Linked DNA regions of Tardiphaga sp. vice304. The protein of the gene in region 1 interacts with the protein of each later gene in a pairwise test. Links are inferred from orthologs where the notes say so. Each region holds a gene or a part of one and is shown on either strand. Other genes may lie near its edges.

Region 1 (7,911 bases):
AGCATCCGCAGCAGGAGTTCCTGCAGGTCGATACCACCAACATCCTGTTCATCTGCGGCGGTGCGTTCTCCGGCCTCGAAAAGATCATCTCGGCGCGCGGTCGGTCGACCTCGATCGGCTTTGCCGCCCAGGTTCTGGCGCCGGAAGACCGCCGCACCGGCGAAATCTTCCGCTTCGTAGAGCCCGAAGATCTGCTGAAGTATGGCCTGATCCCCGAATTCGTCGGTCGTCTGCCGGTCGTGGCGACGCTCGAGGATCTCGACGAGGCCTCGCTGAAGAAGATTCTGACCGATCCGAAGAACGCGCTGGTCAAGCAGTACCAGCGCCTGTTCGAGATGGAGAACATCGAGCTGACCTTCGCCGACGAGGCCCTGGGCGCGGTGGCGCGCAAGGCGATCGAACGCAAGACCGGCGCGCGCGGCCTGCGCTCCATTCTGGAAAGCATCCTGCTCGAAACGATGTTCGATCTTCCGGGTCTGGAAGGCGTCGAGGAAGTCGTGATCTCCCGCGAGGTCGTGGAAGGTACCGCTCGCCCGCTGTACATCTACGCGGACCGCGCCAACACCGAGAGCAGCGCCAGCGCCTGATCGGGCTACCGTGCTGCTTGACGAGACCTGACAAAACGGCTGCCGATCCGATCGGCAGCCGTTTTTTTTGCGAAAAAGAGTTGGCGGCAACCGTCCGCGGTGACCGGGTATTGGTACCAGTGGCAGACGCGATCGCGTCTCTTGACACCCCCCCGAGCCATAGCCACCTTAGGCTTTCGGCGAACATCTTTCCTCCCCCAAGATTCGCTATTACGATCCGGACAAGCGGAGCCTGAGGCGGCCGAGTGAGATGGAAAATCGGCACCTTGTGGCGGTTGCGCAAAGAGCGGACCGCGAGCAGGGGGGTACAGCAAAAGGATTGGGCCATGACTGCCTCCAAACCCCGGCCAACTATCATTCACGGCGAAAGCCACTCTTATCCGGTGCTGCCGCTGCGCGACATCGTGGTCTTCCCGCACATGATCGTGCCGCTGTTCGTCGGCCGCGAGAAATCGATCCGTGCCCTCGAAGAGGTGATGAAGAGCGACGCGCTGATCATGCTCGCCACGCAGAAGAATGCGTCGGACGACGATCCGGCCCCGGATTCCATCTACGAGATCGGCACGCTCGCCAGCGTGCTGCAGCTCCTGAAGCTTCCCGACGGTACTGTGAAGGTCCTCGTGGAAGGCCTCGAGCGCGCCAAGGTCGAGAAGTATTCCGACCGTGCCGAATACTATGAAGCCACTGCCACCGCGCTGGCCGACACCGATGCTACCTCGGTCGAGGCGGAAGCGCTGTCGCGCTCGGTCGTGTCCGACTTCGAGAGCTATGTGAAGCTCAACAAGAAGATCTCCGCCGAGGTCGTCGGCGTCGTGCAGGCTATCACCGATTTCGCCAAGCTCGGCGATACGGTCGCGTCGCATCTCGCCGTCAAGATTGCGGATCGCCAGGGCATCCTGGAGACGCTGTCGGTCACCGCGCGCCTGGAGAAGGTGCTCGGCCTGATGGAGAGCGAGATCTCGGTGTTGCAGGTCGAGAAGCGCATCCGCAGCCGCGTCAAGCGGCAGATGGAGAAGACCCAGCGCGAGTACTACCTCAACGAGCAGATGAAGGCGATCCAGAAGGAACTCGGCGACGACGAAGGTCGCGACGAGCTGGCCGACATCGAGGAGAAGATCGCCAAGACCAAGCTGTCCAAGGAAGCCCGCGAGAAGGCGCAGCACGAGCTGAAGAAGCTGCGCCAGATGTCGCCGATGTCCGCGGAAGCGACCGTCGTGCGCAACTACCTCGACTGGCTGCTGTCGATTCCATGGAACAAGAAGTCCAAGGTCAAGAAGGACCTCGCCGCGGCGCAGGCCGTGCTCGACGAGGACCACTATGGCCTGGAGAAGGTCAAGGACCGCATCGTGGAGTATCTCGCGGTGCAGACCCGGGCCAACAAGCTGTCGGGCCCGATCCTGTGCCTCGTCGGTCCTCCCGGCGTCGGCAAGACCTCGCTCGGCAAGTCGATCGCGAAAGCGACCGGACGTGAGTTCGTGCGCGTGTCGCTCGGCGGCGTGCGCGACGAGGCGGAGATCCGCGGCCATCGCCGGACCTATATCGGTTCGATGCCCGGCAAGATCATCCAGTCGATGCGCAAGGCCAAGACCTCGAACCCGCTGTTCCTGCTCGACGAGATCGACAAGATGGGCGCCGATTTCCGCGGCGATCCGTCGTCCGCGCTGCTCGAGGTCCTGGACCCCGAGCAGAACGGCACCTTCGCCGACCACTATCTGGAAGTGGACTACGACCTGTCCAACGTGATGTTCATCACCACGGCGAACACCCTGAATATTCCGGGGCCGCTGATGGACCGCATGGAGATCATCCGGATCGCCGGTTACACCGAGAACGAGAAGGTCGAGATCGCGCGCAAGCACCTGATCCCGGTCGCGCTCTCCAAGCACGGTCTGGACAGCAAGGAATGGTCGATCGACGACGACGCCCTGCTGCTGATGATCCGCCGCTACACCCGCGAGGCGGGCGTGCGTAATCTCGAGCGCGAGCTCTCCACACTGGCCCGCAAGGCCGTGAAGGAGCTGATGCTCTCGAAGAAGAAGGTGGTGAAGGTCACCGAGAAGAATATCGAGGAATTCCTCGGCATTCCGAAATATCGCTTCGGCGAGATCGAGCTCGACGACCAGGTGGGCGTCGTGACCGGTCTGGCGTGGACCGATGTCGGCGGCGAGTTGCTGACCATCGAAGGCGTGATGATGCCCGGCAAGGGCCGCATGACCGTCACCGGCAATCTGCGGGACGTGATGAAGGAATCGATCTCGGCGGCGGCGTCCTACGTCCGCTCGCGCGCGATCACCTTCGGGATCGAACCGCCTTTGTTCGAGCGGCGCGACATCCACGTCCACGTGCCGGAAGGGGCGACCCCGAAGGACGGCCCGTCGGCCGGCGTGGCGATGGCCACGACGATCGTGTCGGTGCTGACCGGCATTCCGATCCGGCACGATCTTGCCATGACCGGCGAAATCACGCTGCGCGGCCGGATCCTGCCGATCGGCGGATTGAAGGAGAAGTTGCTGGCAGCGGCCCGCGGCGGCATCAAGACGGTGCTGATCCCCGAGGACAATGCCAAGGACCTCACCGAGATCTCCGACGCCATCAAGGGCGGCATGACCATCATTCCGGTCGCCCGGATGGATGACGTGATCGCCAACGCCCTGGTGCGCAAGCCGATCCCGATCGAGTGGGAAGAGGACACCAAGCTGCCGGTCAAGCCGGACGCCGCCGACGAAGCCGGCAGCGGCCTCACCGCGCACTAAGGATCGATCCTCACGACGACATCAGCGGCGCCCTTCGGGGCGCCGCTTTTTTGTGGGATGTGCCGACGTATTGCAGGCATCAGCGACGCCCCGTCACCTCTCCCCGTCGGGAGAGGTCGGTTATTCGAGCGTCAGCTCGAATATCCGGGCGAGGGGGTCTCGCGCCATCGATAGACCGTATCCCCTCACCCCCGCCCTCTCCCACAGGGAGAGGGGGCGCACGGCCTGAGCGTCGCTGGGGCAATGGCTAGATCATAGGAGTGCGCGCGGTGCTTACGCCGAGGTGCCGACCGCCTTCAGCGTGCAGCCGATGATTTTCAGGCTGCCGTCGGGCTGGACCTCCAGAAAGTACAGCGCATCCCACGGCACGCCTTCGGTATCGACGATGCGGACGTCCTGCTCGATTCGACCGCCGACGCTGCGCGAATCCGTGAAGTCGAAACTCTTGTGGCGATACACCGGCGCGTAGCCGCTGCGGACCATCGCCATGAAGGTGTCGGGATCGCCGAACATGCGCTGCAGCGCCGGCGCGGCATGAGAGTAGGCGGCCGCGGCATCGTCGCGGGCGAGCGCCTGTTCCTGCGCGCGGATCTCGTTTTGCGCAGCGGCGACATCGTCGGCCCGCGCGGGGGCAGCCAGGCCCAGCAGCAGCGCAACCAGTAGAACGGCTACTCGCATGTATCTCTCCCGTGCAGGCGACGGGCTATGCCGCCGGGCCATGCTGACAGATACTGGCAGGCCGGGCGTTTGGTTGCAGAGAATGCGCGAAAACCCGGCGACGGCGGCCCCCCGCCGTCGCCGCGAAGGCCGCGCCTATTCCGCGGCGAGCGCGCGGGCCGGGCCCGCCTGCAGCAGGCGGCCGGCGTCGGTCAGATGCACCAATCGCCCGTTGGCGACCACCGCGACGATGCGCGGCCGTAGCGCCACGCTGTCGTCGATCAGCACCAGATCGGCCCGTCGGCCTTCGGCGATCACACCACGGTCGGTCAGGCCGGCCGCCGCCGCCGGATTGGCCGAAATCAGCGCCCAGGCCTGCGGCAGCGGCAGGATGCCGTCGGCGACAAGCCGGAACGCGGCCAGCAGTTGCGCGGGATAATAGTAATCCGACGCGAGAATCGAGCACAGGCCCTTGGCGATCATGTCGGATGCGCGGGTCCAGCCGGTGTGGCTGCCGCCGCGCACCACGTTCGGCGCGCCGAACACGATGAAGTCGCCGGCGTCCGCGGCGGCAACCGCGGTTTCCTCGTTGATGGGAAACTCCGCAATGGCCACGCCGAGCGCGCGGAAGTCGCTGCGCATGTCGGGTGTCATGTCATCATGCGACAGCGTCGGCACCTTTGCCGCCTTGGCCGCCTGCGCGAGGCGCGCGATCGACGCCGGCACGGCATCGGCGCGCGACAGCACGCGCTCGACCAGGAGGCCGAACGCCTCGCTGCTGAGGCCGCTGCGCTCGACCATGCGGGCGCGCTTCGCGGGTTTAAAGATCCCGGTCAGGTCCATGTGGTCGTTGAACGCCAGCAGGTCGATGCGGCCGTCAGCCAGCCACTGCAGGATCTCGGTCTCGGCGTCGAGATTGTAGGTCTCCTGGCGCAGATGGAAGCGGGTGTCGGCGGCCAGCTGCGGCCGCAGCGTCTCGATCGCCTGCAGCAGCAGTCGCGCATTCTCGGCGCCGCGCAGCCCGGGCTCCCATGACCAGGTGGTGCCGTGGAAAACCGTGGTGATGCCATTGGCTATCGCCTGGCGGTCGCTGTCGATGAGGGCGACGTCAACGGGGAAATCGACGCCGGGGCGCGGCATCAATTGACGCTCGAAGGCGTCGCCATGCAGGTCGACGATTCCCGGCAGCACCAGCAGGCCGCCGGCGTCGACACCGAGGCCATGCGCGTGGTCATGTCCGATGGCGGCGATGCTGCCGCCGTAGATCTGCAGCGAGGTTTCGACGAGTTCGTGGCCGAGCAGGGTGCGTCCGCCGTCAATGAAAATATTCGTCATGTCTCTGCCGTTTGCTGGGCGGCGGGCGCCGCGCCGCCAGATTGGTACTTGTCGAGAAAATCTTCCACCGAAAGTTTGCGAAAGTCGGGCAGGGCCTGGCGCAGCGTCGCGTGGTCCCAGTCCTACCACGCCAGCTCGCCGAGCCGGGCGGCTACGTCTTCCGGAAAGCGGCGGCGAATGATGCGCGCGGGATTGCCGGCGACGATCGTATAGGCCGGCACATCCCTGGTCACGATGGCGCCGGCGGCGATCACCGCTCCGGTGCCGATATGGCGGCCGGGCAGCACGATGGCGCCGTGACCGATCCAGACGTCATGGCCGATCGTGACATGAGGCGCGCGGCGCCATTCGAAGAATTCGGCGTCGTCGGCCTCTCCCGGAAAATAGGCGCTGGCGCGATAGGTGAAATGCGCCTGCGTGGCGCGGTGCATGGGATGGTTGCCGGGATTGATCCGCGTCATGGCGGCGATAGAGACGAATTTTCCGATCGTCGTGTAGGTGACCTGCGCGTCATTCACGACATAGGAGTAGTCGCCCATCGCGACTTCCTGCAGGACCGTACGCGCGCCGACCTCGCAATAGGCGCCGAGCGTGGCCTCGACCAGTCGCGCGGTCGGATCGACCGACGGCACCGGTGAGAGTTTCTTTTCGGTCATGGATACTCCTGCAGGAAAGGCTCGGCGGCGATGCCGCTCATAAGGACACAGCGGTGCGCGTGGTTCTCTTCGATCGGTTCCGTGACGACAGCGTGACGTTTCGATGATGATCACCGAAAAGTCCCAGCCTGGGGACTGCGCGGCGGTGGATTGGCGATGTCATATCACTGTCAACCATGGGCGTTACGGCTTGCGTTCTATTGCTTTGGGAGTACGGCATGCTGGTGGTTGATAATCTGACGTGCCGCTTCGGCGCCAAGGCGGCGGTCGATCATGCGTCGTTCGAGATAGCCTCCGGCGCCTTCGTCGGCGTGATCGGTCGCTCCGGCGCCGGCAAATCGACGCTGCTGCGGATGATCAACCGGCTGGCGGAGCCGACCTCGGGCCGCATCCAGTATGACGGCGTCGATATCACGGCGTTGCGTGGTCGCGATCTCCGGCAGTGGCGCGCGCGCTCGGCGATGATCTTCCAGCAGTTCAATCTGGTCGGTCGTCTCGACGTGCTGACCAACGTGCTGATGGGCCGGCTGTCCGAGATGCCGCAATGGCGTTCTCTGACCCAGATGTGGCCCGAGCAGGACCGCGCTCTGGCAATGTCGGCGCTCGAGCAATTCGATATGGCCTCGCTGGCGGCGCAACGCGCCGATCAACTTTCCGGCGGCCAGCAGCAGCGCGTCGCCATTGCGCGTGCGCTGGTGCAGCAGCCCGACATCATTCTCGCCGACGAGCCGATCGCATCATTGGATCCGCGCAATACCCGCATCGTGATGGATGCACTGCTGCGCATCAACAAGCATTTCGGCATCACCGTGATGTGCAACCTGCATTCGCTCGATCTGGCGCGGACCTATTGCGACCGGTTGATCGGCATGTCCGCGGGCCGCGTGGTGTTCGACGGGGCGCCGGCCGCGCTGACCGAAAGCATCGCCCGCGAGCTCTACGACCTGGAAGCCGACGAGGTGATGGGAAGGAACCCGACTCACCATCCGGTACCCGCCGGCGTTCCCGCCTATGGCAACGCCGCCGCCGCCTGACGTCGCAGCCCTGACATCCGCGGGCTGTATTCAGCAAGCGCCTTCAAACCCGAACGAACCCTGAGGCTATCATGATCAATCGCCGCATTCTTCTCATCAGCGCCGCAGCGCTCGCGCTCGCCACCTCGGCCGCGTCGGCGCAGGACTACAAGACCAAATATCCGGAACTGACCTTCGCCGTCATCCCGGCGGAAAACGGTTCCGGCGTCACCGAGCGCTGGCAGCCCTTCGTGAGCTATCTCTCGAAGGAGCTGGGCGTGAAGGTCAATTTGCGCATCGCCAACGACTATGCCGCGGTGATCGAAGGCCAGCGCGCCGGCAACATCCAGATCGCCAGCTACGGCTCCGCCTCGTTCGCCCGCGCCCGCCTGACCGGCGTCAAGACCGACGCCTTTGCCAACGACATCAACATCGATGGCTCGACCGGCTACTATTCGGTGTTCTTCGTCAAGGCGAACAGCGCCTACAAGACGATCGACAATCTGAAGGGCAAGAATCTCGGCCTGGTCGATCCGAACTCGACCTCGGGCAACAACGTGCCGCGCTTCGAACTCGACAAGCTCGGCATCACGGACGCCGACAGCTATTTCGGCAAGGTGGTGTTCACCGGCAGCCACGAGAACGCGCTGCTGGCGCTGTCGCAGGGCACCGTCGACGTCGCTGCCAACCAGTGGACCAACGACAATGATTCCACGCTGCAGCAGATGCTCACCAAGGGCATGCTGAAGAACGCCGACGGCTCGGCGATGAAGAAGGAAGACTTCCGCATCGTGCACAAGTCGGCGCCGATCATCAACGGCCCCTACGCCTACAGCTCGGACCTGCCGGAAGACCTCAAGGTCGCGATCACCAAGGCCTTCATCGAGGCGCCGACCAAGGACAAGGCGGC
Region 2 (7,654 bases), 150 kb from region 1 along the record:
GGCCCAGCAGCGCCGCCATCGCGCCGACGCCGACCGGCACCGCCTTCTGCATGGCGAGCCCGCGGGTGCGCAGCAGCCGTGCCGCATCCGAAATCGACAGGCTGCCGGCGGCGGCCAGCGCCGAATATTCGCCGAGCGAATGGCCGGCCACGAACGCCGCATCGCGGGCCAGCGAAATGCCGGCTTCAGCCTCGAGCACCCGCATCGTCGCCAGCGACACCGCCATCAAGGCCGGCTGAGCGTTTTCGGTGAGCTGCAGGGTCTCGGCCGGGCCGTCCCAGATAATGGACGTCAGCTTCTCGCCGAGCGCCGAATCGACCTCCTCAAAAACCGCACGCGCCGCAGGAAAGGCATCGGCCAGTGTCTTGCCCATGCCGACGACCTGGGAGCCCTGCCCTGGAAAGGTGAATGCTGCGGTCATGAAATCCCCCCGAACGACGTAAAGTTGCGCCGTAAGACACCGGGCGAGGCCGCGCTGTCAAGCCGCCGGCAGGCCAGCCCGCTTCAGCCTGCCGCTGTCATCCCGTCGGAATTTGCCGGCCGTGAATGCATCGCCGCCGGGGCATCAACCAAAGAAACAAGGCCATGCAGTTTTTTGCAGCGCCGGACGTTAGCCGTTAATGTATGTCGCATAACGGGCAGAACGCACGATGCCGACGTAGCGAAAGAAGCTAATGAACATCGTCAAGGTTCCACCGCCGCTTGCCGATGAAGGCTTGGGACTCTTGCACCGCAATCTTAACTGGCTGTTGAGCGGGACCGATGCGCGATCGGCCGAAGTGCATGCGCAGTTGCTGCAACACGTGCAGCTCAGCCAGTCCACGCTGGTCATATTGACCCTGCTTTGGCCGACGTTGTGGATCTGTGTCCGCAGGCCTACCCGGCCGATCTTCCGGATACGACCATCCGGGTGACCTCCTGAGCCGGCTTTCCCTTGCCATTTCGTTGGAATCCCGTATAAGCCCCCGATCCGCAGACCCCGGCCGGGAGCTGAACGGACGGCCTCAGCAATTTAACGTTCGAATTGATGTGGCAGGGCCAGTTGGCCCGTCGTCCCGTGCTTCCGCCTTCTGAGCAATATCGAGTCCTTTCCAAGAGGGTTCGAAGGGCTTGCCGCCGGGCGACGCGCTAACAAGGAAAGGACGCCCATGGCTCTCTACGAGCATGTATTTCTCGCGCGCCAGGACGCGAGCGCCCAGCAGGTCGAGGACCTCACGGCACAGATGACCGCGATCATCGAAGGTACCGGCGGCAAGGTCGTGAAGATGGAAAACTGGGGCGTTCGCTCCCTGACCTATCGCATGAACAAGAACCGCAAGGCGCACTTCGTTCTGATGAACATCGATGCCCCGTCGGCGGCGATCACCGAGATCGAGCGCCAGGAGCGCATTTCGGAAGACGTCATCCGCTATCTGACCATCCGCGTCGAAGAGCACGAGGAAGGCCCGTCGGCGATGATGCGCAAGGCCGATCGCGATCGTGATCGCGACGACCGTGGCGGCGGTTTCCGTGGCGACCGCGAAGGCGGTGGTTTCCGTGGCGATCGTGAAGCCGGTGGCTTCCGTGGTGATCGCGGCCCGCGTCGTCCCCGTGACGACGAAGGCGCAACTGCATCGGTTGAGGAGTAAGAATCATGGCTGAAGCTGGTGCACGCCGTCCGTTTTTCCGCCGTCGCAAGACCTGCCCGTTCACGGGTCCGAACGCGCCGAAGATCGACTACAAGGATTCCAAGCTGTTGATGCGTTACGTTTCCGAGCGCGGCAAGATCGTGCCGAGCCGCATCACCGCCGTCTCCGCCAAGAAGCAGCGTGAACTCGCCCGCGCCATCAAGCGCTCGCGTTTCCTCGGTCTGCTGCCCTACGTCATCAAGTAAAATCAGCCCACGGCACCCGTGCCGCGGCTGGATTGATCAAAACGATTGCAGCCCGCGACATTCCTGTCGCGGGCTGTTTCTTTTTCAGGCCTGCCGCGTTGTTCAGTTCCGGCCGCCTGATCGACGCGACCTCTTCCGACGGAGATATCCGATTTTTCATCTCATTTTCGGCCTGCCCTGGCTTGTCGTGGTCACCCGCTTCCTGTGGCCGCTGCAGCTGCCGCTCGCGGCCAAGCTCGCCGCCGCCGTCCTGCTGCTGATCGCCGCGCAATATCATCTGTGGAGCCGGCTCTCCTCGGGCTCGGTGTTCGCGCCCGAATTCCCGCGCGCCGTGGTGATGCTGTTCAACTGGGCGTTTGGCGCCATCGTGCTTCTGGCGGCGATGCAAGTGTTGCTTGACGTCGCCACGCTGCTGGCGATGCTGGTGCACAGCGGCGTGCACGTGCCGGACGGCGTCCGCTATACGATGGCTGCCGTCGTCGCCGTGCTCGCCGCGATCGGCGTCCACCAGGCGACCCGGGTGCCTGACCTCAAGGACGTCGAGATCGCCATTCCAGATCTGCCCTCGCAGTTCGACGGCTACACGATGCTGCAACTGACCGACCTTCACATCAGCCGGCTGTTCCCAGCGAAATGGACGCGTGCGGTGGTCGACAAATCCAATGCGCTGGATGCCGATCTGATCGTCATTACCGGCGACCTGATCGACGGCAGCCTTGCCATCCGCCGCGACGACGTCGAACCGTTGCGCGACCTGCGGGCCAAGGACGGTGTCTACGCGATCCCCGGCAACCACGAATATTTCTTCAGCTATCGCCCATGGATGACGCACTTCGCTGGAATGGGCATGCGGATCCTTGAAAATGGCCATGCGCTTCTCGACCGCGACGGCAGTCGACTGGTTCTCGCCGGCGTCACCGACGCCTCGGCGCCGGCGACCGGAAACCCGGCGCCGGACCTGACTGCCGCGATCAGGGGCGCGCCAGCCGGCGTGCCCGTCATTCTGCTCGACCATCAACCCAGAAATGCCCGGCATGCCGCAGCCGCCGGTGTCGCGCTACAACTCTCCGGCCATACCCACGGCGGCATGGTCAGCGGCCTCGATCGCCTCGCCGCGCGCGCCAACGCCGGTTACATCTCCGGCCGCTACGACGTCGAGGGCATGACGCTGTACGTCAACAACGGCACCGCGCTATGGCCGGGGTTTGCCCTGCGGCTGGGACGCCCTTCGGAGCTGACCAGGATCACACTACGTCAAGTCTCGGGCCCCTTGATGAGTTCTCGCTTACTCGACCGTTGATTCCGGCCCTGCAATGGCCTAGAAGGCGTCCACGCGGTGGATGCATATGCCAACCGCATACTCAAATAGTTGGTCACGCTGCGGAATTTCCGTTGACGTCGATCTAACCGCTCAAAGGGGGCGGGACAGCGCATGCTTACCACCTTCCTGATCGCGCTTTCCGCGGGCGCTGCGTCCGCGCTGATGTTCGCCTCGCTGTTGTCGGGCTCGCTGATCGCTATCCCCCTGTTCTATTTTTCGCCGCTGCCGTTGGTGGTGGCGGGCCTCGGCTGGGGCCCGGTCGCCGCCTCGATCGGCGGCATCATGGCCGCCACCGGCCTTGGCCTCTTGTTCGGCATGTCGTTTCTCGCCGTGTTCGTCGTGACCGTCGCACTGCCGGCGTGGTGGCTTGGCCATCTCGCGCTGCTCGGCCGCCGCGTTGCCGCCGTCCCCGCCGCCAATGGCACGCCGGCCACCGCCCCGGTCATCGAATGGTATCCGGTCGGCCGCCTGCTGCTGTGGGTCGCGGGCTTTGCCGCGCTGACCACGATGGGCGCCCTTCTCACGCTCGGTTCCGACAGCGCCGCCATCCACGACGCGCTGCGCCCGATGCTGGTGCGCATCATGCAGGCCTCCGACGTGCCGTCCAGCGACCGCAACGTCGCGGCTACCCTGGCCATGGCGCCGGCCGCTGCCGCCCTTGTTGCGATCATGACGCTGACGCTCAATTTGTGGGTCGCCGGCCGCATCACCGCAACGTCCGGCCGGCTGCAGCGCTCCTGGCCCGACCTGACCACCACGGCAATGCCGCCGATGACCCTGGTGGCATTGTGCGTGGCGATCGCCCTGACCTTCCAGGATGGCCTGATCGGCATCTTCGCGATGATCGTCAGCGCCACGCTGATCATGGCCTTCGCCCTCACCGGCTTCGCCACGCTGCATATGCTGACCCGTAACCTGAAGAACCGCGCGCTGTGGCTCGGCTCGGCCTATGCGCTGGTGACCTTTCTGGTGTGGCCGATCGCCGCTTTGGTCGTGCTGGGCCTGGCCGATGCCTTCTTCGGATTTCGCGACCGCTTGGCGCAGCGGCCGCCGCCGCCCCCGGCGGCCTGATCCCCCTTCACCCAACCCGAACCTCAACCAACCAAAGGAGATTAAGATGGAAGTCATTTTGCTGGAGCGCGTCGCCAAACTTGGCCAGATGGGCGAAGTCGTCCGCGTCAAGGACGGCTATGCCCGCAACTTCCTGCTCAAGCGCAACAAGGCGCTGCGCGCCACCGCGATGAACCGCTCGAAGTTCGAAGGCATGAAGGCCGACCTCGAGGCGCGTAACCTCGTCGCCAAGGAAGAAGCCACCGTGGTTGCCGGCAAGATCGACGGTCGCAACGTCGTCGTGCTGCGTCAGGCTTCGGAAACCGGCCAGCTGTTCGGCTCGGTCACCGTGCGCGACATCATCGCGACCTTCGAGAGCGACGGCGTCACCTTCGCACGCAGCCAGGTGCTGCTCGACGCCCCGATCAAGACCATCGGCAAGCACAAGATCTCGATCGCCGTGCATCCGGAAGTCGAAGTCAGCGTCAGCGTCACGGTTGCCCGTTCGGAAGCCGAAGCCGAGCGCATCAACCGCGGCGAAGACATTTCGAGCCGTCAGGAAGACCAGGACGCTGCTGCCGAGGCACTGGCCGCCGCCGGCGAGTTCTTCGATCCCGACGCCCGCCCGAGCGACGAAGACGAAGGCGACGACAAGTAAGCGTCGCCCTTTCGCCGTCTCGACAAACAAAGAAGCCCGGCCTGATCACAGGCCGGGCTTTTTGCTGTTGGGGTCCGGGCGTCCGTTCCACGGACGCCCGGACCTGTTGCGACGTGTTATCGCGCGGCCGGCGGCACCGCATCGCCCGGCGGCGTCAGGGGTACCGGCGACAATGCGGGCTCGGTCGGGCGCGGTGCGGGCGCAGGCGCGACCGGTGCGGAAGAAGAGGGCTCGACGGCGGGCCGCGATTCCTGCTCTGGCTTCGGTTCGGGCTTGAGCTCCGGCGCCGGCTTCGGCGCCGGCGTAACCGCCGGAACCGGATCGGCCCGAAGCGGCATTGCCGGTGCGGGCTCTGGCCGGGGCTCGGGCTTCACCGGCTCGGGTCTGGTCTCCTCGACCGGACGAGCGACCGGCTTGGCGTCTTGCTTCGGCGGAGCCATTTCGGGCTTCGCATCGGCCTTCGGCGGCTCTTCCTGGCCGCGACGGTTCTTCTTGGCGGCCTTCGGCTTGCCGGGGCGAACCGGCTCGCTTTCGATCGGGACCGGGGGCTCTCCCAGCACGGCAGGCCTTGCGGCGGCCGGCGGTGCCGCTTCGGTCGGCCGGACGGCGTCGGACTTCTGGCGTTCCAGGCGCCGCGCCGCGCGTTCGGCGGCGCGCTTCTGCCGCGCCGTCATCGGCGGCTCGGCGTCCGGCCGGGCGGCTTCTTGCGGCGGCTCGGCGGGCTTGCGGCCGAAATTGAAGAACGAGGGCGATTCCGCTGCCGGCGCAGGTGCTGCGGCAGCCGGCGCGTTTTCCGGCCTTGAGTCAGGTCTTGCGTCAGGCCTTGCCTCTGGCCGAGCCTCGACCGGCCGGCGCGGGGCCACCAGATCCTGGCCCTGCCGGGTCAACCCGCCGCCGCGCGGATCGTTGGCGCCGTTGGAAATCACATAGGCCGACAGCTGCGAGGCCATGTCGGTGCTGGTCGTATAGTGCTGGCGCAGGAAGCCCGGCAGCGAACCCGGAGCGACCGACTTCAGCAGGCCGCGCGGACTCTTGTGGCAAACCGCGCAGGAGCCCGAGAAGATCTGTGAGGGCGATTTGCCGGCTTCGAGATTTTGGGCTTGGGCCGGCACTGCCGCGACGCTCAACACAAGCATCGCCGTGGCCACGCCGAGCACTCGGCTCAACATTCTAATTCTCCGAATATGGAAGCGCCGCGAATGCGGCGGAACCGTTGTATCCGAAACTCCCGCGAATGGAAGCCGGCCGAAAACTCAAACGCGTGATATGCGAGTTCTGTCTGCCGGGCATCGGGCTGCTGCTAAGAATTGCGCATCGCTGGATCAATATCGCGGGATCTGGTGAAGCGCACCGCGGCCGGAACGACGTTATTCGCGAGAAATAGCGTGCGGCGAGATCCGGAATCGGGGCTTTAATTGTGCGAAACCGACCTGGCAGGTTGCCTAACCGCGATGGAACACGGCGGGCGAACGGGAACATCCGAACTGAGAAAAACGGTTGGATGCAGATCGCGTCGTCGTCGGGCGTGCCAGCCGCGCGCGCATGGCGCGCATGGCTGAATCATCACACGGCACGTCGCTGAGCCGTTCGACGCTATCGAGCGTTTCTACGAGGCCGAAGAGCCAGTCGCGGCTGCCGTCGAACGTCGCGCGCTTTGTCTCTTGCAGAAGGGCCATCGTGCGTTCCTTGCCTGTTGCGTAACCAACCTCGCGCAACGGTCACGGTTCCTGCTGGTGTTACGAATTGTCACCGACGATGTCAGGCTGTTCCCGATGAGTGTCCGGAACGTGGCGACGGGTTCAATCGCCAAATGAAATTCTCGCCATGTGGCGGGGCACGGGCCATGAACACGCCGATCCCCGTCAAGGTTGTCTGCCGGCAACTTACGATTAATCCACACTTAATGAGCGTGGTGCATAACGCGCCAACTTCCGCTTTCCCTTCGACGTCCGATGGCGCTTTATCGCGCCGCGCCTCCATGAATGGCCGCGTAACTGACGAATTTTGAAGTAAAATCAGACATGGCCACATTCGATTCGAACAACATCGTCAAACTGACGCAGGAACCGGGCGCGCCCGCGTTCCGCACCGCACCGCATAATATCGAGGCGGAGCAGAGCGTTCTTGGCGCCATGCTGGTGAACAACGACGCCTTCTACCGGGTGTCGGACTTCCTGAAGCCCGACCATTTCTTCGAGCCGATCCACCAGACGATCTATGACACCGCCAGCAGCATCATCCGCGCCGGCAAGGTCGCCACCCCCGTGACGCTGAAGACGTTCCTGCCGGCCGACACCGACCTCGGCGGCATGACCGTCGGCCAGTACCTCGCCCGGCTGGCGGCCGAAGCCACCACCATCATTAATACCCACGACTACGGCCGCACGATCTATGAACTGGCGATCCGCCGGCAGTTGATCAATGTCGGCGAGGACATGGTCAACGTCGCCTATGACGCGCCGGTGGACTTTGCGCCGCGCGCGCAGATCGAGGACGCCGAGCGCCGGCTGTACGAGCTGGCCGAAGCCGGCCGCTACGACGGCGGCTTCCAGAAGTTCTCGCAGGCGATGAAGACCGCGCTGGACATGGCGGCCAACGCCTACCACCGCGAGGGCAAGCTGTCCGGCATCTCGACCGGCATGAAGGATCTCGACGCCCGCCTCGGCGGGTTGCAGGCGTCCGATCTCGTGGTGCTGGCCGGCCGCCCCGGCATGGGCAAGACCGCGCTGGCCACCAACATCGCCTACAATAT

Evidence for each region. The genes of interacting proteins can lie anywhere in the genome.
Region 2: the proteins of lon (region 1) and rplI interact in binary tests that used the Escherichia coli proteins (3 or more experiments, as listed by UniProt). The link is inferred for Tardiphaga sp. vice304 from one-to-one orthologs.

Annotation. Positions count from the first base shown.
Region 1 is NZ_CP041402.1:2,961,251-2,969,161, forward strand. The notes cover bases 530-3,626. They hold lon (endopeptidase La), read left to right. Parts: upstream 530-913; coding sequence 914-3,340; downstream 3,341-3,626. Other genes in these bases: clpX (ATP-dependent Clp protease ATP-binding subunit ClpX), read left to right, coding at 530-587; FNL56_RS14050 (DUF4864 domain-containing protein), read right to left, coding at 3,614-3,626. Outside these bases: more of clpX, read left to right, coding at 1-529; more of FNL56_RS14050, read right to left, coding at 3,627-4,018; FNL56_RS14055 (alpha-D-ribose 1-methylphosphonate 5-triphosphate diphosphatase), read right to left, coding at 4,154-5,332; phnC (phosphonate ABC transporter ATP-binding protein), read left to right, coding at 6,207-7,022; phnD (phosphonate ABC transporter substrate-binding protein), read left to right, coding at 7,094-7,911.
Region 2 is NZ_CP041402.1:3,110,765-3,118,418, reverse strand. What follows is about bases 3,267-6,106. They hold rplI (50S ribosomal protein L9), read left to right. Parts: upstream 3,267-4,311; coding sequence 4,312-4,902; downstream 4,903-6,106. Other genes in these bases: FNL56_RS14790 (hypothetical protein), read right to left, coding at 5,019-6,071; FNL56_RS14800 (hypothetical protein), read left to right, coding at 3,306-4,265. Also shown: fabD (ACP S-malonyltransferase), read right to left, coding at 1-421; FNL56_RS14820 (hypothetical protein), read left to right, coding at 675-914; rpsF (30S ribosomal protein S6), read left to right, coding at 1,149-1,628; rpsR (30S ribosomal protein S18), read left to right, coding at 1,634-1,873; FNL56_RS14805 (metallophosphoesterase), read left to right, coding at 2,025-3,173; FNL56_RS14785 (hypothetical protein), read right to left, coding at 6,345-6,578; FNL56_RS14780 (replicative DNA helicase), read left to right, coding at 6,924-7,654.